DNA from 3 places in the Pseudomonas sp. LS1212 genome. Region 2 is predicted to be linked to each of the others. Evidence: predicted binding sites of a transcription regulator. Region 2 holds the regulator's gene; each other region holds the start of a gene.
What was found. The regulator sigma-54, encoded in region 2, starts transcription at its own class of promoters, with help from an activator protein. The targets are predictions, from matches to a motif close to ANTGGCATNNANNTTGCTNT.

Region 1: NVV94_RS19400 (circularly permuted type 2 ATP-grasp protein) is a predicted target of sigma-54. The motif match lies at 5,229-5,248, and genes of this name have one in related genera.
Region 3: flgB (flagellar basal body rod protein FlgB) is a predicted target of sigma-54. The motif match lies at 3,773-3,792, and genes of this name have one in related genera.

The regions. Positions count from the first base shown of each region.
Region 1 covers NZ_CP102951.1:4,169,277-4,175,824, forward strand. Annotated here, with positions in the region: gene NVV94_RS19380 (amidotransferase) at 1-557, opposite strand, end outside; gene NVV94_RS19385 (cytochrome c) at 1,135-1,935, shown strand; gene NVV94_RS19390 (transglutaminase family protein) at 2,030-2,827, opposite strand; gene NVV94_RS19395 (alpha-E domain-containing protein) at 2,824-3,774, opposite strand; gene NVV94_RS19400 (circularly permuted type 2 ATP-grasp protein) at 3,787-5,196, opposite strand; gene NVV94_RS19405 (ribonuclease E inhibitor RraB) at 5,577-5,918, opposite strand; gene NVV94_RS19410 (hypothetical protein) at 6,116-6,352, opposite strand; gene NVV94_RS19415 (LTA synthase family protein) at 6,501-6,548, opposite strand, start outside.
Region 2 covers NZ_CP102951.1:4,803,292-4,809,839, reverse strand. Annotated here, with positions in the region: gene ptsN (PTS IIA-like nitrogen regulatory protein PtsN) at 1-289, opposite strand, end outside; gene hpf (ribosome hibernation-promoting factor, HPF/YfiA family) at 302-610, opposite strand; gene NVV94_RS22390 (RNA polymerase factor sigma-54) at 701-2,194, opposite strand; gene lptB (LPS export ABC transporter ATP-binding protein) at 2,376-3,101, opposite strand; gene lptA (lipopolysaccharide transport periplasmic protein LptA) at 3,101-3,643, opposite strand; gene lptC (LPS export ABC transporter periplasmic protein LptC) at 3,630-4,202, opposite strand; gene NVV94_RS22370 (HAD family hydrolase) at 4,211-4,735, opposite strand; gene NVV94_RS22365 (KpsF/GutQ family sugar-phosphate isomerase) at 4,735-5,709, opposite strand; gene NVV94_RS22360 (ATP-binding cassette domain-containing protein) at 5,995-6,548, shown strand, end outside.
Region 3 covers NZ_CP102951.1:1,614,785-1,621,332, reverse strand. Annotated here, with positions in the region: gene NVV94_RS07575 (flagellar basal body rod protein FlgF) at 1-330, opposite strand, end outside; gene flgE (flagellar hook protein FlgE) at 806-2,125, opposite strand; gene flgD (flagellar hook assembly protein FlgD) at 2,154-2,855, opposite strand; gene flgC (flagellar basal body rod protein FlgC) at 2,872-3,315, opposite strand; gene flgB (flagellar basal body rod protein FlgB) at 3,319-3,726, opposite strand; gene cheR (protein-glutamate O-methyltransferase CheR) at 3,971-4,798, opposite strand; gene NVV94_RS07545 (chemotaxis protein CheV) at 4,850-5,776, opposite strand; gene flgA (flagellar basal body P-ring formation chaperone FlgA) at 5,833-6,548, shown strand, end outside.

The DNA of each region.
Region 1 (6,548 bases), 630 kb from region 2:
GGATGCCCCTGGAAGCACAATACCTGATCGTTGATCTGATAGGCCGCGATCGGGCAGAACTCGCTGGAAGCCACCACGGTAGCGTTTTCCGGTAGTCGGGTGACCTGGTCCTGGTGGCTGATCAACAAGGTCAAGTCTTCAACCGCAGGGCTCATCCACGGCGCCTGGTGCGCCAGGGTGTAGCGATGGGTGCCCACGCCCCAGCCTTGGGTCGAGCGCTCGCTCTTGCCACCCAGCAGCAATGCCAGCAACTGATGACCGAAACACACGCCCAACAGTTTGTCGCCACGCTCGTAGCGCTGCAGCAGGAAGGTCTTGAGCGTTTCGATCCAGGGGTCTGTGCCGAATGAGTCGGCCTTGCTGCCAGTGACCAGATACGCATCGAACTGCAGATCTTCGCCCGGATAATCGCCATGCATGACGTTGTACACGCTGAACTGGGCGGCAATCGGCTGGCGGGCAAACAGTTGCTCGAACATCCGTCCGTAGCCCTGGTACTGTTCGACGAGTTCAGGCCGCAGAACATCGGTTTCGAGGATGCAGATGCGTAACGACATAAAAAGTACCCTGGCACGACAAAGGCGATAGTGCCTCTAGCCTGCCTTGAATTCTGGCCTGAAGGCAAGTGCGAGTCATGACCTGTTCGGGCAGGTTGGACACTCGGACGAACGGTAGCCGGCTAATGGATCCACTTGCATGAGGACGCACGCGTCTAGCAAACGGCCTTCGACAAGCTGGCAAAACGCCTCATACCTAAAACAACCAATAATTAACGTTATTCATACAAAAGCGTTCTAAACCATGAGTGACGTGGGCCCTAAGGTTAGAAATGTATCCATTGCTGCCGGGTTTTGCCGGGCATGGATGCGGAACTATCTGTTTTACGCCAGGCCAGATAAGGCGGCGCTCAGGAATAACAACAAAAAAGGCGGTCAGCCATGATCAAGCAAACCAAAGTACGTCAGGCCGGTCTTATTGTCTTCGCCACCACATTACTGCTGATTCTACCGAACCTCAGTCGTCTGTTCGGTTGACCGGCATCTTGCCCCCATTCGTTGATACGTCGGCCTCGGTTGCTTCCGGGGTCGGCGCAGGTGTGCCAATCTTCCTCCCTGAATTGAAGGAGATTGGCCCATGCGCTATTGGATTGCCCTGCTACCCGCACTGCTGCACGCCCCCCTGTTTGCGGCACAACTGACGCTCGACCTGGGTTCCTCCAGCCGCACCTGGCAGACCGAGGCCCTGCTCAAACACCCGCAAGCGCAGACGATCACGATCGAAGACGACGTATCCTACAAAAAGACCATGCAATACCGCGCCGTGCCCATCAGTGCCCTACTGGGTGGCGTAAGCGCGCAAGATCACTTGCAAGCAGTGGCATCAGACGGTTTCGCGGCGGAAATGCCGGCGGCCCCTTTATTGAGCAGCGGCCCGGCTCGCGCCTGGCTGGCGGTGGAAGATCCGGCGCAGCCATGGCCACCCCTGGCCAAGGGCAAAGCCAGCGCCGGGCCTTTCTATCTGGTCTGGACCGCCCCCCAGGCCGGGCATATCAGCCCCGAACAATGGCCCTTCAATGTCGCCAGCATTCGCCGCCTGGCCCCAGTCGCCGAGCGTTTCCCGGCCATGCGTCCCGACCCGCGGCTGGCCGCTGAAGATCCGGTGAACCTGGGTTTTGCCCTGTTTCAAAAAAACTGCCTGGCCTGCCACCGTCTCAACGGTGCAGGTGACGCGCAGATGGGGCCCGATCTGAATATTCCCTATAGTCCGACCGAGTATTTAAGCGGGGATTTCTTGCGGCGTTATATACGCGACCCGCAGAGCCTGCGGCAGTGGCCGCAGGCGAAGATGCCGGGGTTCAATCAGACCGTGTTGCCGGATGCGGAGTTGGACAAGTTGATTGGTTATCTACGGCACATGGCCGGGCGAAAACAGTGACCCAATCGCGGGCAAGCCCGCTCCCACAGGATCACCGCGGTCCTTGTGGGAGCGGGCTTGCCCGCGATGCAGCGCTAGCTGCCAATGGCATCACTCACTGTTGCTGCACGCTCAACGTCGGCGTAACCAGCACCTTGGCATGCATCTGCTCGAACCCGCCGCCACGGCGCATGCCGCGAACCGGGCAGGCATCGAGGTAATCCAGGCCCACGGCCAGCTTCAAATGACGCTCTGGCCGCGCCAGCTGGTTGGTCACATCGAAACTGTACCAGGCGTCATCCAGCCAGGCCTCCGCCCAAGCATGGCTGGCCAGGTGCTCGCTTTCGGCACTGAACAGATACCCCGACACATACCGCGCCGGAACGCCCAGGCTGCGTGCGCAGGCCAGGAAGGCATGGGTATGGTCCTGACACACGCCTACACGCCCGGCGAAGGCCTCGGCGGCGCTGGTGTCCACTTCGGTGGTGCCCGGTTTATAAGCCATGTGCTGGTTGAGCGCCTGCATCAGGTCGATCAGTGCCGAGCGATTCTTGCGTTTGCGGCACTCTTTGGCGGCAAAACTGCGCAGCGCCTCGTCGGCCTCGGTCAGCCGGGTAAAGCGCAGGAACGGCAAGGCCGACTGACTCTCATGTTCAGCCTCTTGCGTTTCGTCGATTTCCACCTGGCCGCGCGCACCGATAATGATCGCGTCATGGGGCTCATCCAGAGTGAGCACATGCAGGATATTGCCGAACGGGTCCAACTGCGCCCGCACCGGGCGCGGCAGATCGAGCTGCCAACTGAGCACCTGCTGACGATCGCTGTCATGGGGGGGCAGGCGCAGATACTGGATGCTTGCGCGTACCTGATCTTCATAGTGGTAGGCGGTTTCGTGGCGAATGGTCAGTCTCATGCTGCCTCCAGGTAAGCGCTGTGAATGGCATTGCCCAGCTGGCGTACCAGCGGGATATATTCGGTCAACCAGGCGTGCAGACCTTCACCGAGGATTTCATCAATGGCGGTGTAGCGCAGTCGGGCATCGATTTCCACCGCCAGGCGTTGTGCCGGACGACCGTTGGCACCTGGCAGGCTCGCCAGGATCTGGTCGATTTCTTCGGTGCAGGCCCGCAGCGAACGCGGCACATCGGCGCGCAGCAACAGCAGCTCGGCCACATGCCTTGCCCCCGGCGCGTCACGGTAAATCTCGGTGTACGCCTCGAACGACGACAACGCCCGCAACAAGGCACTCCATTGGTAATAACCACGGGCTGAACTGTCGCTGACCGCTTCGGCCTCGTCGCCGAGCATCTCGTAGCGGGCGTCGAGCAGGCGCAAGGTGTTGTCGGCCCGTTCGATAAAGGTTCCCAGGCGAATGAAACGAAAGGCATCGTTGCGCATGATGGTGCCGTAGCTGGCGCCTCGGAACAGGTGTGAACGCTCCTTGATCCACTCGCAGAATCGGCTCATGCCGTAACGGCTCAGCCCCTGCTCGGCGATTCCGCGAATCTCCAGCCAGGTGGCGTTGATGTTTTCCCACATGTCGGCGGTAATCCGCCCACGTACTGCATGGGCACTGGCCCGTGCCGCGCCCAGGCAGCTGTAGATGCTCGCCGGGTTCGCCGCATCCAGTGCAAAGAAGTGCAGCAAGCGTTCGGCGTGGAGCTGGCCATGACGTTCCAGGTAATCATCCAGGGTGCCGGTTATCAGCAGCGGCATGGCCATTTCATCGAGGCCATCGCCTCGGCCGTCCTGTGGCATCAACGACAACGAGTAACTGACATCGAGCATCCGCGCGAGATTTTCCGCTCGTTCCAGATAACGCGACATCCAATACAAATCCGAGGCAGTTCTACTTAACATTGGCAGGCATCCTTAATCCTCTACCACCCAGGTGTCCTTGGTTCCACCGCCCTGGGAGGAGTTGACCACCAGAGAACCCTCACGCAGTGCGACACGGGTCAGGCCACCTGGCACAACCCGGGTCTCGCGGCCGGCCAGCACAAACGGGCGCAGGTCGATATGACGTGGGGCGATACCGTTCTCGACGAACGTCGGGCACGTCGACAGCGACAAGGTCGGCTGGGCGATGTAGGCATTTGGCCTGGCCTTGATCCGGGCGGCAAAGGCCTCGAGCTCGGCGCGCGTGGCGGCAGGCCCGACCAGCATGCCGTAGCCGCCGGAGCCCTGGGTTTCCTTGACCACCAGTTCCGGCAAATGCGCCAGCACATGGGACAGCTCCTCGGGCTTGCGGCATTGCCAGGTCGGCACGTTCTTGAGGATCGGCTCTTCATCCAGGTAGAAGCGAATCATGTCGGTGACATAGGGGTATACCGATTTGTCATCGGCCACCCCGGTGCCGATGGCGTTGGCCAACACCACGTTGCCGGACCGATAGGCCGACAGCAGCCCCGGCACGCCGAGCATTGATTGCGGGTTGAATGCCAGCGGATCGAGGAAGGCATCGTCCAGGCGCCGGTAAATCACATCCACCGGCTTGGGCCCGTCCGTGGTGCGCATGAACACGTGGTCGTCACGCACGAACAGGTCGGCGCCCTCCACCAGCTCCACGCCCATTTCCCGCGCCAGGAAGGCATGCTCGAAAAAGGCACTGTTGAACCGCCCGGGGGTCAGCACCACGACGCTCGGGTTTTCCAGGGGGCTCGAGCTTTTGAGGGTATCGAGCAACAGGTTCGGGTAGTGGTCGATCGGCGCGATGCGCTGGGCAGCGAACAGCTCGGGAAACAGCCGCATCATCATCTTGCGGTCTTCAAGCATGTAGCTGACACCGCTGGGCGTGCGCAGGTTGTCTTCCAGCACGTAGTAAGTGCCATCGCCATCACGCACCAGATCGACCCCGGAGATGTGCGAATAGATATCGCGGTGCAGGTTCAAGCCCTGCATGGCCAACTGGTACTGATCGTTGGCCAGCACCTGCTCGGCCGGAATGATCCCGGCCTTGATGATCCGTTGATCGTGGTAAAGGTCCGCGAGAAACAGGTTCAAGGCCTTGACCCGCTGAATACAGCCGCGCTCGACCACCCGCCACTCACTGGCCGGAATACTGCGCGGGATTGTATCGAACGGGATCAATCGCTCGGTGCCCTGCTCGTCACCGTAGAGCGTGAAAGTGATACCGGCGCGATGAAACAACAAATCGGCCTCTCGTCGCCGTTGTGCCAGAAGCTCCTGAGGCGTCTCGGCCAACCAACGGGCGAACTCCCGATAGTGCGGACGGACCTGGCCGTCGGCAGCATACATTTCATCAAAATAGGTGCGGATCATGCCGTACTCCTTGTCACCCGGACACCAAGGCCTTCGCAAGGCCCGTGCCAGCGGCATAAGCGCTTTAAATTCAAGCAGTTGACGATGGTTCCCAAAAGCGCCGCACCATTGCCGTGCGGTAACTGCGTCAACTGATCATCGAGCGCTCCATTGCGAAGCGTGTAACTACCGGCGTATTGCTATGACCAGCATAGACAGAGTTCATTGGGCTGCCCACGAGATATCGCCGATAATTCATGCACGCCAAGGATCAAACTCCTACGGCAACTCCATTCCGTACTCTTCCCTTTCGGCCACCACTTCGGTGGCCATTTTTTTTTCAAGGCCCGAAAACGACATCGGCCGACCCGAGGTCAGCCGATGCAAGCCGGTGAATCCAATCATGCCAATGGGCGCCTGACCTCCTGCTTGACACCCCAACCTTCGATCTCTCCGCCCAGGGGGGCGATGACGGCTTCGAAGTTCTGCTCGAACTCACCAATACCGCCATAGGTGGCGTACATCACCTTGCTCAATTCAAGGCTCCAGCCGCCGTCATCCCGTTCACTGACTTGCGCACTCAATGACTCTCCACGAAATTTGCCCGCAGCCCTGCGCGCCCGTTCCTCATCCGGGAATATGGCGTAGAACTCGATGGGGTGAATACGTGCAAAGTCGAAACCGCCTTCTTTCATGCGGCGCAGCACACTGCTGCTGATGTCTTCTTGATAGGCTGTGCTCATGAATCGTCCTCCTCAATACCGATGGATAGACTTTCAAACTTCCAGGTCCGGCCCTGAACAGGGCAATTGCCGATCAAAAACCTGGAGCAAGCATGGAGCTGACAAGATCAGATCGTAGCGAGTGATTCGCTGATCTCGATTGCAGAGTAGCGTGAAGCAAGCGCCGGTGCCAAGAGGGCCTGGTTCAGACCAGGGTTTCAAGGCACTTCAACGATGGAAAGGATTTTTACGCCGCTGTTCTCTGCCAGCCATGTCTCGGTCGGCGACGCGGTCCGGTCCTGATAGTCATTGAGATCGATCTCATCCATGACCGGAAACAAATGCGAACGAATCAGCCGCGCGGCTTCTTCGGCGCTCGGGCGTTGATCGGAGGTCGTTTGCAGGCTGGCTGGAGCACCGCTGTTGTCGGTGTAAGTGATTTCCCATTCTTTCATTGGTATCTCCTCAGCAAAGAGAAGCGATGCTGCGTGATACAGGTATACACATTCTTGACCCTGCAAGCCGAACATTCGTTCCACGGGCCATAAGTAAAAAAAAAGAGGCCCGCCCGCGAGGGGCCTCTTCCATTTCAACAGCAGAGGATCAGTCCGGCATACCGCCCACAACACCGGCAGTGTTGTCGATCAGGCT
Region 2 (6,548 bases):
GTGCACCATCGATGGCGTCGAAATCTACCGGGGCGTCCAGGTGTAGCAGGGCGCTGATCGGTGAGGTACAGCCATGGAGTCGGCAGTGGGGAATGGCGATGCCATTGCCAAAGCCGGTAGAGCCCAGTTTTTCACGGGCGATCAGGCTCTCGTAGACATCTTGCATCTCCAGATCCGGGACTTCCCGGTGGATCAAGTTGGCAATTTGTTCGAGTACGCGTTTTTTACTGCCGCCCGGCACGTTCACGAGTGAACGGCCGGGGGTCAGGATGTTTTCAAGTCGAATCATGGGTGGGGGGTATCAGCGAGCAGTCGCACCTTGCAAAAGGCTCTGCTGTTTTTCCTTGTGTTTTTTTAGTTGGCGGTCGAGCTTGTCGGTGAGCAGGTCGATTGCTGCATACATGTCGTCATGTTCCGCATTGGCGACGACTTCACCGCCGGGAATGCGCAGGGTGGCCTCGATTTTCTGTTTCAGCTTCTCGACCTCCATGATGACCTGCACATTGGTGATCTTGTCGAAATGGCGCTCCAATCGGTCGAGTTTTTCGCCGATGTAATCGCGCAAGGGATCGGTCACAACCAGTTGATGTCCACTGATGTTGACTTGCATACCGCTTCTCCTTATTGCCATTGCATAAAGAGGCAGGCCTGTTGCCTGCCACTGGAACGCTGTGGCGCATCTCAGGGACCTGCCAGTCGACTACATCAATCGCTTGCGTTCGCTCGACGGTGCGATGCCGAGTGACTCGCGGTATTTGGCGACGGTTCGACGGGCTACCTGGATGCCTTGTGCCTCCAGTAAACCAGCGATCTTGCTGTCACTCAATGGCTTTTTCTGATTTTCCGCAGCAACCAGTTTTTTGATGATCGCCCGGATGGCCGTGGACGAGCATTCGCCGCCTTCGGAGGTGCTGACGTGGCTTGAGAAAAAGTATTTCAGCTCGTAGATGCCACGCGGGGTATGCATGTATTTCTGCGTGGTAACACGGGAAATGGTCGACTCGTGCATGCCCACGGCCTCCGCGATGTCATGCAGCACCAGCGGCTTCATGGCCTCGTCGCCATAGTCGAGGAAGCCCCGCTGATGCTCGACGATTTGCGTGGCCACTTTCATCAGGGTCTCATTGCGGCTCTGCAGGCTCTTGATAAACCAGCGGGCTTCCTGCAGCTGGTTGCGCATGAAGGTGTTGTCGGCACTGGTGTCGGCGCGGCGCACGAAACCTGCGTATTGCGGATTGACCCGCAGGCGCGGTACCGATTCTTGATTGAGCTCGACCAGCCAGCGCTCGTTGTCCTTGCGCACGATCACGTCCGGTACGACGTATTCGGGTTCGGTGGACTCGATTTGCGAGCCTGGGCGCGGGTTCAGGCTCTGGACCAGTTCGATGACCTGGCGCAGCTCGTCTTCCTTGAGCTTCATGCGGCGCATCAGCTGGCTGTAGTCGCGGCTACCGAGCAAATCGATGTAGTCGGTGACCAGGCGCTGGGCTTCGGCCAGCCAAGGCGTCTTGGGATGCATCTGGCGCAGTTGCAGCAGCAGGCATTCACCCAGGTTGCGGGCGCCGATTCCGGCCGGCTCGAATTGCTGGATGCGGTGAAGGACGGCTTCGATCTCGTCGAGCTCGACGTCCAGTTCCGGGTCGAAGGCCTCGCAGATCTCTTCGAGAGTCTCGTCCAGGTAGCCCTGATTGTTGATGCAGTCGATCAGGGTCACGGCGATGAGCCGATCGGTGTCGGACATCGGTGCCAGGTTCAATTGCCAGAGCAGGTGGCTTTGCAGGCTCTCGCCAGCGGAGGTGCGGGTGGTGAAGTCCCACTCGTCGTCATCGTTGCTGGGCAGGCTGCTGGCGCTGGTCTGGTAAATGTCTTCCCAGGCGGTGTCGACCGGCAGTTCGTTGGGAATGCGTTCGTTCCATTCGCCCTCCTCAAGGTTGTCTACCGTTGGGGTGGACTCCTGGTAGCTGGGCTCCTGGATTTCGGGGGTAGTCTTCTGCTCGACGTTGTCGGCCAGCGGATCGCTGTTGTCGAAGTCGTCGCCTTCTTCCTGGCGCTCGAGCATGGGATTGGACTCCAGGGCTTCCTGGATTTCCTGTTGGAGGTCCAGGGTCGACAACTGAAGCAGACGGATGGCCTGTTGCAACTGCGGTGTCATCGTCAGTTGCTGGCCCATTCTTAAGACGAGCGATGGTTTCATGGCAGGGGCTTAACACCTTATTCGCCGGCGCACATGCGCCATCCACTACAGGGCACCGAAGCGCCAAACATAAGCAAATTATATGCCTGAAACTGAAGTGTTTGCCTAGAGCGCTGTAACAATTAAGGCAGTAAATATGCCAATTGCCAGCGCTCGGGCGATTCGCCTAACACCTCGGTGCTTACAGGCGGAACTCGTGGCCGAGGTAAACCTCTTTCACCAGCTCATTGGCCAGGATGGTCTCTGCGTCGCCTTCGGCAATCAGTTGGCCATCGTTGACGATGTAAGCGGTTTCGCAGATATCCAGCGTCTCGCGGACGTTGTGGTCGGTGATCAGGACACCGATACCCTTGGCCTTGAGGTGATGGATGATCTGCTTGATATCGCCAACCGAAATCGGGTCGACACCGGCGAACGGTTCATCGAGAAGAATGAATTTCGGCGCGGTGGCCAGGGCGCGGGCGATCTCGACGCGGCGACGCTCACCGCCGGACAGGCTCATGCCGAGGTTGTCGCGGATGTGGCTGATGTGGAACTCCTGCAGCAGGCTTTCCAGCTCCTTGCGACGACCGGCGCCGTCGAGCTCCTTGCGGGTCTCGAGGATGGCCATGATGTTGTCGGCCACCGACAGCTTGCGGAAGATCGAGGCTTCCTGGGGCAGATAGCCTATGCCGGCGCGGGCGCGGCCGTGCATCGGTTGATGGCTGACATCCAGGTCGTCGATCAGGACGCGGCCCTGATCGGCCAGGACCAGGCCTACGATCATGTAGAAGCAGGTGGTCTTGCCGGCACCGTTGGGGCCGAGCAGGCCGACGATCTGCCCGCTGTCGATGGACAGGCTGACGTCGCGCACGACTTGTCGGCTTTTGTAGCTTTTGGCCAAATGCTGAGCTTTCAGAGTCGCCATTACTGGGCCTTCTGCTCGTCGGTTTTCTTTTTCGGCTGGATCACCATGTCGATCCGCGGGCGCGGAGTGGTGACATTGGCGCCAGTGGCGCGACCGGCATTGGCAACCTGCTTGACGGTGTCGTAGACGATTTTTTCGCCTTCGGTGGTGTTGCCTTCGTTAATGACCTTGGCCTTGTCGATCAGCACGATGCGATCCAGCGCGGCGTGATATTGAATCGTCACGGCGTAGGCCTGGACGATCTGCTTGTCGACGGCAGGCTTTTGCTCGTAGTAGGCAAGGTTGCCGACAGCGGTGAAGACGTCGACGTCGCCGGCTGCCGAGCGGGTGATGGTCACCTTGTTGCCAGTGATCTTCATCGAGCCCTGGGTGATGATGACGTTGCCTGTGTAGGTGGCGATACCTTGCTTGTCATCGAGCTGAGCGTCGTCAGACTGGATGTGAATGGGCTGATCGCGGTCAGTCGGCAGGGCCCAGGCGCTCACGCTTCCCAGTGCTGCGCTCAAGCCGAGCAAAAAAGGGAGGGTTTTAACGAGCCTCATACTGTCCTCTTACGTTGGACAACAGGTTGATCCTGCTATCTTTCAAATACGCTTTCATGCCTACGCCCGTGGACACCCCGCCACCGCCCTCGATTCTAACGGCTTGCTGGGTCTGAGCAAATTGCTTCTGCGGGAATACGGTCATGCGTGAACTGGTGACAATGGTCGCGCGGTTCTTCTGATCGGTACGCGCAACACGCACCGAATCGATCAATTCGACTTCGGAGCCGTCCGGGTTGACTTCGCCGCGCTCGCTCTGCACGTGCCAGGGGAACTCCGTGCCGCGATACATCTGCAGGTCTGGCTTGGTCAGCAGGGTGATCTCGCTGGCCTTCATGTGTTCGACCTTGTCGGCAGTCATTTCGTACTGCAGCTTGCCATCGGGCAGGAACTGAACGCTGTGGGCGTTGATGGCGTAGTAGTCGATGGCGCTTTCGTCGACGCTGGCCGTTGGCCGGTCGAGAAAGCTCTCCGGGCTGATGTTCCAGTAGCCGACGGCCGCCAGCAGCGCGGCGATCACGCTGAACAGGGCAATGTTACGGATCTTTTTACTGAACATGTATCGCTCTACAAATAATTGGCGTTGGCCGCGGCGAGGTTGCCCTGGGCTTGCAGGATGAGCTCGCAGAACTCTCTGGCAGCGCCTTCACCGCCGCGTGCCAGGGTGACGCCATGGGCGTGCTCGCGCACGAATCCGGCAGCATTGGCTACCGCCATGCCCAGGCCTACACGGCGGATTACCGGCAGATCGGGCAGGTCGTCGCCCAGATAGGCGACTTGCTCATAGCTTAGGTTGAGTTGGCCGAGAAGTTCGTCCAATACCACCAATTTATCTTCGCGGCCCTGGTAGAGGTGCGGGATGCCCAGGTTTTTTGCGCGCCGTTCGACCACCGGGGTCTTGCGGCCGCTGATGATCGCAGTGGTCACGCCACTGGCCATCAACATCTTGATCCCTTGACCGTCAAGGGTATTGAAGGTCTTGAATTCGCTGCCATCTTCAAGGAAATACAGGCGGCCGTCGGTGAGGACACCGTCGACGTCGAAGACGGCCAGCTTGATGTTTTTGCCACGCTGCAACAGTTCGTTACTCATTACATGACTCCCGCGCGCAACAGATCGTGCATGTTCAGGGCGCCCACCGGGCGGTCTTGCTTGTCGACCACCACCAGTGCGCTGATCTTGTGGTCTTCCATGATTTTCAGGGCTTCGGCGGCCAGCATGTCGGCGCGGGCGGTCTTGCCGTGGGGGGTCATGACATCTTCGATCAGTGCAGTGCGTACATCGATGCTGCGATCCAGGGTGCGACGCAGGTCGCCGTCGGTGAAGATCCCGGCCAGGCGGCCATCGGCTTCGACGATCACCGTCATGCCCAGCCCTTTGCGGGTCATTTCCATCAGCGCTTCCTTGAGCAGGGTACCGCGGTGTACCTGGGGCAGTTCGTCACCGGCGTGCATGACGTTTTCCACTTTCAGCAGCAGGCGACGGCCAAGTGCGCCGCCGGGGTGGGAAAAGGCAAAGTCTTCGGCAGTGAAACCGCGCGCTTCGAGCAGGGCAATGGCCAGGGCGTCGCCGAGCACCAGGGCTGCCGTGGTCGAAGAAGTGGGCGCCAGATTCAGTGGGCAGGCTTCCTGGGCGACGCGCGCGTCAAGGTTGACTTCGGCGGCCTTGGCCAGTGCCGAATCAGGGTTGCCGGTCATGCTGATGAGCTTGATGCCAAGGCGCTTGATCAGCGGCAGCAGAGTAACGATTTCCGAGGTCGAACCGGAGTTGGACAGGGCCAGGATGACGTCATCGCGGGTGATCATGCCCATGTCGCCATGGCTGGCTTCAGCTGGATGCACGAAGAAAGCGGTGGTGCCGGTGCTGGCCAGGGTTGCGGCAATCTTGTTGCCGATATGCCCGGACTTGCCCATGCCGACCACTACGACGCGGCCCTTGCTGGCTAGAATCATCTCGCAGGCGCGTACGAAATCGGCGTCGACGTGGGCCAGCAAACCTTCTACCGCCTCGAGTTCGAGGCGGATGGTGCGCTGTGCGGATTGGATCAGGTCGCTGGATTGGCTCATGTCGGAAATCGGATTGCCTGATGAAAAGGCGGGGATTATAGCCGTATTGAAGAAAAGCCTCACGCGCGATCGTCGCGCAGGTGCAACCCGAAGGGTCGGGCGCACCACAGGAACTCATCTATGACACGCCCTGAACCTGTCCGGGCCCTGAACAAACATGGCTTTGGCCTTGGGGCGCCAGTATTTGCGGTGGTATAGTTCGCCGCCAGTTCGGCCCATCCAGAACGCGTGTCTCCACGAAGGAGGCGGGCGTCAGAGTGAAAGGCTGCATCGCAAGGAGTTTAGATGAGCGCCGATAACGCCTACGCGGTCGAGTTGAAGGGTGTGACCTTCAAGCGCGGTACGCGCAGCATCTTCAATAATGTCGATATACAGATTCCACGCGGCAAGGTTACCGGCATCATGGGGCCTTCCGGGTGCGGCAAGACCACATTGCTGCGCCTGATGGGCGCACAATTGCGGCCCAGCAGCGGCGAAGTCTGGGTGGCCGGGCAAAACCTGCCGAAACTGTCACGCAGCGACCTGTTCGACGCGCGCAAGCAGATGGGCGTGCTTTTCCAGAGCGGCGCGCTGTTCACCGACCTGGACGTCTTCGAGAACGTCGCATTCCCGCTACGGGTGCATACCCAGTTGCCAGAGGAAATTATCCGCGACATCGTCCTCATGAAGCTGCAGGCCGTGGGGCTGCGCGGTGCCATCGAGCTGATGCCCGACGAGTTGTCCGGCGGCATGAAACGGCGGGTAGCCCTGGCACGCGCCATTGCGCTGGATCCGCAGATCCTGATGTATGACGAACCCTTTGTCGGCCAGGACCCCATCGCCATGGGCGTGCTGGTGCG
Region 3 (6,548 bases), 2.5 Mb from region 2:
CAGCGCATCGACATTCAGGCTGGCGGTACGCATATAGGCTTCGCCGCCATCAGGGGTCTGCACGGCAATCCAGCCATCACCGCCGACAGCCACATCCAGATCGCGCCCGGTTTCCTGTAGCGCGCCCGGGGTGAAATCGGTCGCCGGCCGCTCAGCCATGGCATAGGCACGCGCCGGAAAGCTGTCACCAAACACCGGCATCGATCGCGCCTGCTCCAGGTCACGTTGAAAACCACTGGTGGAAATGTTCGCCAGATTGTTGGCGTGCGCCTTCTGTGCCAGCGCATTCTGGCTGGCACCGGTCATTGCCACGTAAAGCATCTTGTCCACAACGCACTCCTCTCACGAACCCGCGATCGCTTCGACGTATGCAAAAGCAATTTTTGAACCAACTTCGCGGAACGACTCGAAAGCCCAATAAAACAAGGCCTTACAGCCAATTACGGATACGGCAGGCGGAATGTATCGAGTCGGAAATACGGCGGTGAATTGCCGCTACCGGCAAGGCCTGCCGTCAGCGCCGACACCCGGCGTTGTTATAAGGCCCGGAAAACCTCACCCAGCCCTCCCCGAGGTTTGTCTGCGTGCAGAAATAGCGCCCTGTCGCCAGACTCTGCCATTGAAACCAGGGCGCTGGCGCAGCCTGAAACTGCGCGGGGAAAAGTAGCAGGACGATGAGCACTGCCTTGCCCAGGGAGCCGTGAGAACGCTTCAACGAGTCACGCATTTCAGTTCCTGAATCCATAACCTGTCACTTATAAAAAAGCCCCTGCTGGCAGGGGCTTCATGGCTATATGGCTACCCGTCAGGTCATCTGAATGATGGTCTGCATAATGGTGCTTTCGGTGGAGATGGTCTTGGCGTTTGCCTGGTAGTTGCTCTGCGCCTTGATCAGGTTGACCAGTTCACTGGTCAGATCGACGTTCGAATCTTCCAGCGCACCGGAGGCGATCGCCCCCAGGGTGCCGGTATCCGGCTCGCCGATGATCGGCACGCCCGACGCATAGGACTCCGTCCAGCCGGTACCCCCCACCGGAGTCAGGCCCTGGGGGTTGGCGAAATTCGCCATGGCGACCTGGCCAATGACCTTGTCCTGGCCATTGGTGAACCTGGCGAACAGGTTGCCGCTGGTGTCGACGACCAGACCGGCCAACTCACCTGTCGCATAACCATCCTGGCTCTTGGCAGTGGTGGCTGAAGCTGCGTTGTTCTGAGTAGTCGAGAGCATATCCAGGCCAATGCCACCCGCCTTGGCGGCGGCACCGTTGGCGGCCCAGGTACCATTGGGCTGTTTCGCCGCGGGTAGCCAGCCGGCAAGGCTGAAGGTCTTGTCGGCGTTGATGGTCAGGCCACCGGCCACTGCGCCGGCCGTCATGCTGGCAGTGTCCAGCGTGCCGTCGGACTTGAACGGCAGCTTGTTGCTGAGGGGGGTGGTCAACGTCGGATCGGCCGGGTTGCGACCGTCGATGGTGGTGTACATGGTCCAGGAGTTGGCGACTGCATCCTTGACGAAATACTGGTTCATCTGGTGGGCATTGCCCTGGCTGTCGTAGACGTCGGTATTGAAGGTGTAATTGTAACTCGCGACGTTGGTGGCATCGAAGGGCGTGATGGTAGGCGTGGTCGCCGTGGAGTTGAGGTTCACCGTCTCTTTGATCTGCCCGGTAGGGCTTGGCGACAGGTTCGTGGTGTCGATCTGTAGATTGGTCAACACGCCATTCATCAATTTGCCGTTGGCATCGACGGCATAACCCTGCAGGTTGCTGCCGCTGGAATTGACTACATAACCTTGCTTGTCGCTATAGAAGGCACCGGAACGGGTATAGATCTTCGAGCCATTGTCGCTGAGCACGAAGAAGCCATTGCCGTTGATTGCCAGGTCCAGGCTCTGGCCGGTGGAGCTGATGTTGCCCTGGGTGAACAATTGGGACACCGCCGCGGTAGTTACGCCGCTTCCGACAACCGTCTTGCCGGAGGTACCACGGATCGACGCCGCATACTGGTCGGCGAACTCGGCACGCGAGGACTTGAAGCCGGAGGTGGCCACGTTGGCGATGTTGTTGCCGGTAACGTTCAGCGCTTTGTTGGCCGCATAGAGCCCGCTGAGGCCGATATTGAAAGACATGTTCTCACTCCCGCCGCGTTAGCCGGCTCTAGATTCCAATCGACTGAATTTTCGACAGGGCGACGCTGCCCAGCCCTGCCAGGTTCAAGCTCATCTCACCGCCGTTTGTGCCCATGGTCACGCTGTTGACAGTAGCCGGCAGGTTGGTGGTCATGGCCGTGGCGACGCCATTGATGGTGGCGGTGGCCTTGAAGGTGTACTTGCCCGCCGCTGCCAATTCGCCGTCGCCATTCTTGCCGTCCCAGGTAAAGCTCGCGGCGCCTGCGGCCTGGGTACCCAGATCGAGGGTACGCACCAGCGCGCCCTTGCTGTCATACACACCGACCGAGGTCGCTGTGCTCGACGAGCTCAGGTTGACCGAGCCGGTCATGCCCTTGCTGGTGTCGACCTCCGTTGTGTCGGATTGCACGATGACGCTGCGCCCTACCAGCGACGAAGCCTGCAGCGCCTGGGAAGACTGGAAGGAGCTGACAATGGTGTTCACCGAGCTGTTAAGCGACTGCATGCTCTCCAGGCTGCTGAACTGCGCCAGTTGCGCCACGAACTCGCCGTTGTCCTGCGGGTCGAGTGGGTTCTGGTTCTGCATCTGGGTGACCAGCAATTGCAGGAAAGCATCCTTGCCCAGGGCACTGCCGGCGGTGCCGGTATTGGCGTTGGTGGTGTCGGTCTTCTTTTGCAGCGATGTCAGTACCGAATTACTGACACTGTTGCTGGTATCTGTCGTGCTCATCGCGCCTGGCCCCTTATCACTGACCCAGGGTCAGGACTTTCTGCATCATGGTTTTCGCGGTGTTCATCAATTCCGCGTTGGTCTGGAAGGAGCGGCTGGCCGAGATCATGTCGGCCATTTCCTCAACCACGTTGACGTTGGGGTAATAGACGTAGCCGTCCTTGTTGGCGGCGGGGTGATTGGGCTCGTAACGCGCTTCGAGATTGCTCTGGTCCTCGACCACACCCAAGACCTGCACACCCTGCCCTGCCGCATCCTGATCCTCGAACAGCGACGCGCTGCCGCCGGCTTGTGCCTGCTGGAAGGTGGTGGCGAACACCGGGTGACGAGCACGGTAGGTCTGATCGATGCTCGAAGAGACGGTCTCGGCGTTGGCGATGTTACTGGCGACGGTGTTCAGGCGAGTGGTCTGGGCACTCATGCCGCTACCGGCAATATTGAAAACACTGGCTAGAGACATGAACTACTCTCCGCGCAGGGCCGATACCAGCCCTTTGAATTTACTGTTGAGCAGCGTGAAGCTGGCCTGGAAGCCGACTGCGTTTTCGGCGTAGCTGGACTGTTCCAACTGAGCATCGACGGTGTTCTGGTCGATCGATGGCTGCATCGGCGTGCGGTATTGCAGTGACGCATCCGCCATGTTCAAGCCCCGAGCATCGATATGTCGCGAGTTGGTCCGCTCCAGCGAGAAGGTGCCGTTCTTGACCTTGTCGTTCTGCGATGCCAGCACCGTGGCGAAATCGAGATCGCGCGCCTTGTAGTTCGGGGTGTCGGCGTTGGCGATGTTATTGGCCAGCACTTCGGCGCGTTGGGCGCGAAAGCCCAGTGCCTGTTCGTGGATGCCGAGCGCTTTGTCGAAGCTGATGCTCATGTCGGGAAACCTTAAAGGGCTGACCTGATGGTTCGTTGACGAAGATTTAGCAAGCCTCGTGCCAAGCGAGCAAAGTCCTTTAATTCAAGGGTTTCCAGACAGGCAGGCAAGCGGCAATGCCAGAAAAGCGGCAAGGCATTTCCGCTGCGTGCCAGTAAAGCGGCAAGTGCACTGCCGTTTTTTTGCCAGTTTCTGCAGCGCGAAAAAAAAGGAGGCCGCTGGCCTCCTCAGTTCTTCACAGGTTTTACTTTGCCTGATAAATGATCCCCGGACTGCACTGAACCATCTGGTAATGATCCGGCAAACCGTTGAGCGCCTCTGACGCCCCCAGGAACAGATAGCCGCCCGGCTTGAGCGTGCCATGGATACGCATCAGGATGTCCTTCTTCACTTGCGCCGAAAAGTAGATCAGCACGTTGCGACAGAACACGATGTCGAACTTGCCCAACACCGCGTAGCTGTCGAGCAGGTTGAACGAACGGAACTCGACCCGGCTTCGGATCGGCGACTTCACTGCCCAGCGCCCCGGCCCCTTGGGATCGAAGTAACGCTGCAAGCGCTCCTGGGACAACCCGCGGGCAATCGCCAGGCTGTCGTACTCACCCGTCTTGCAGTTGGTCAGCATGCTGCCCGACAGGTCAGTGGCGACAATCTGGGCGCCCAGTTTCAACTGGCCGAGATTGCTGCGCTCGAATTCATCGATCGCCATGGAGATCGAATACGGCTCCTGCCCCGACGAACAGGCCGCCGACCAGATGCGCAGGCGCTGACCGGGGTTGGCCTTGATCTGCTCGGGCAAGACCTTGTTCTTGAGCACCTCGAAGGGATAGGTATCGCGAAACCAGAGCGTCTCGTTGGTGGTCATGGCATCGACCACCATTTCGCGCAGACCACTGCGCGGCTGCGTCTGAATCCGCTGCACCAGATCACCCAGTGACTTGATGCCCTGCTGCTCCATCAGCTTGTTGAGACGGCTGGAGACCAGGTACTGCTTATTCTCGCCCAGCAAGATGCCACAGGCTTTTTCCAGGAAGACCCGGAACTGTTCGAAATCCAAATTACCCGTAGACAAAGATGCCGCCTCTTAAATCATCAGTACCGCCAGGGGCCGCGCCCCTGGCCGTTATTGCGTTGCCTTGATCCGGTCAATCACCCGGGATGCCAGGTCGTCGGGTTTGAACTTGGCCAGAAAGTCATCGGCCCCAACCTTTTTGACCATCGCCTGGTTGAATACACCCGACAACGAAGTATGCAGGGTGATGTGCAGTTTCTGCATGCGTGGGTCGTTGCGGATTTCGGCCGTGAGGGTATAGCCGTCCATTTCCGGCATCTCGATGTCGGAAATCATCATCAGGAACTCTTCATCCGGCCGCTTGCCCTCCTCCACCAGCTTGCGCAGGTACTCCAGGGCCTGACGCCCGTCGTTCAAGGCCACGACCTCGACGCCGACCGCCTGCAGGCAACGGCTCACCTGCTTGCGCGCCACCGAGGAGTCATCCACCGTCAGCACCCGCAGGGAAGTCGCCTTGTGCTGGATCTGGGGGTCGATCACACCCACCGAAATGGCTTCGGAGGTCGGCGCCACCTCGGCGAGAATTTTCTCCACGTCGATGATTTCAACCAACTGGTTATCGATTCGCGTCACCGCCGTCAGGTAATGATCGCGCCCCGTCCCCTTGGGTGGCGGATGAATCTCTTCCCAGTTCATGTTGACGATGCGCTCGACCGAATGCACCAGGAACCCCTGAATCTTGGTGTTGTACTCCGTGATGATCACGAAGGTGTCCTTGATATCCAATCGACCGGGCAACCCGGTCGCCATCGCCAGATCGAGGATCGGGATGGTCGCCCCACGAATACTCGCGACACCGCGCACTACCGGGCTGGATCTGGGCAGCAGGGTCAGCTTGGGGCATTGCAGCACCTCGCGAACCTTGAACACATTAATCCCGTACAACTGCTGCCCATTGAGCCGAAACAGCAGAAGTTCAAGGCGATTCTGCCCTACCAGTTGAGTGCGCTGGTTCACCGAATCCATTACACCAGCCATGTCAGACTCCTTAGGGCGTGTCATCAATCGGCACGGGCCTTGCTTTTTCAAATCTTATGAACACCAAAACGACATTTTTTCGACGCCTGACACGCAGCTTGTTCTGTGTCCTGACCGCGACCTGCCTGATGCTCTCTGGCAATCGGCTGCTGGCGGACTCCGTTACCTTGCCCGAACAGCTTATCGGTGTCACTCAAGGGTTTCTTGAATTCACCGTCGAAGATTTTTTGGCGACCAGCCAAACCGAAGGGCGCTATGAGATCCAGGTCAATCAGCTCGACCCGCGCCTGCGCATGCCGCACTGCGACAAGGAATTGACAGCAAGCCTGGAAAGTCCGGCGCAGCCGCTGGGCCGGGTTACAGTGCGGGTTCGTTGCGATGGCACGGCCCCCTGGACGGTATTCGTGCCCGCGCAGGTACGCCTGTTTCGCGAGGTGGTCACCACCACCCGGCCGCTCAAGCGCGAAAGCGTCCTGGGCGAGCAGGACATCACCCTGCGCGAACGGGATGTCGGCCTGCTAAGCCAGGGTTACCTGACATCCCTGGACCAGGCACTCGGACAGAAGCTGGTCCGCGCAACGGTCATCGACCAGGTCCTGACACCCACCCATATGGAACAGGCCGAGGTGATTCGCAAGGGCGACCAGGTCGTCATTACTGCCCGCAGCGGCACGCTGAGCGTGCGCATGCCGGGCGAAGCCCTGTCCAAGGGCGGCGTCAGCGAGCAGATCCGGGTGCGCAACCTGAACTCCAGGCGCGTGGTCAAGGCGCG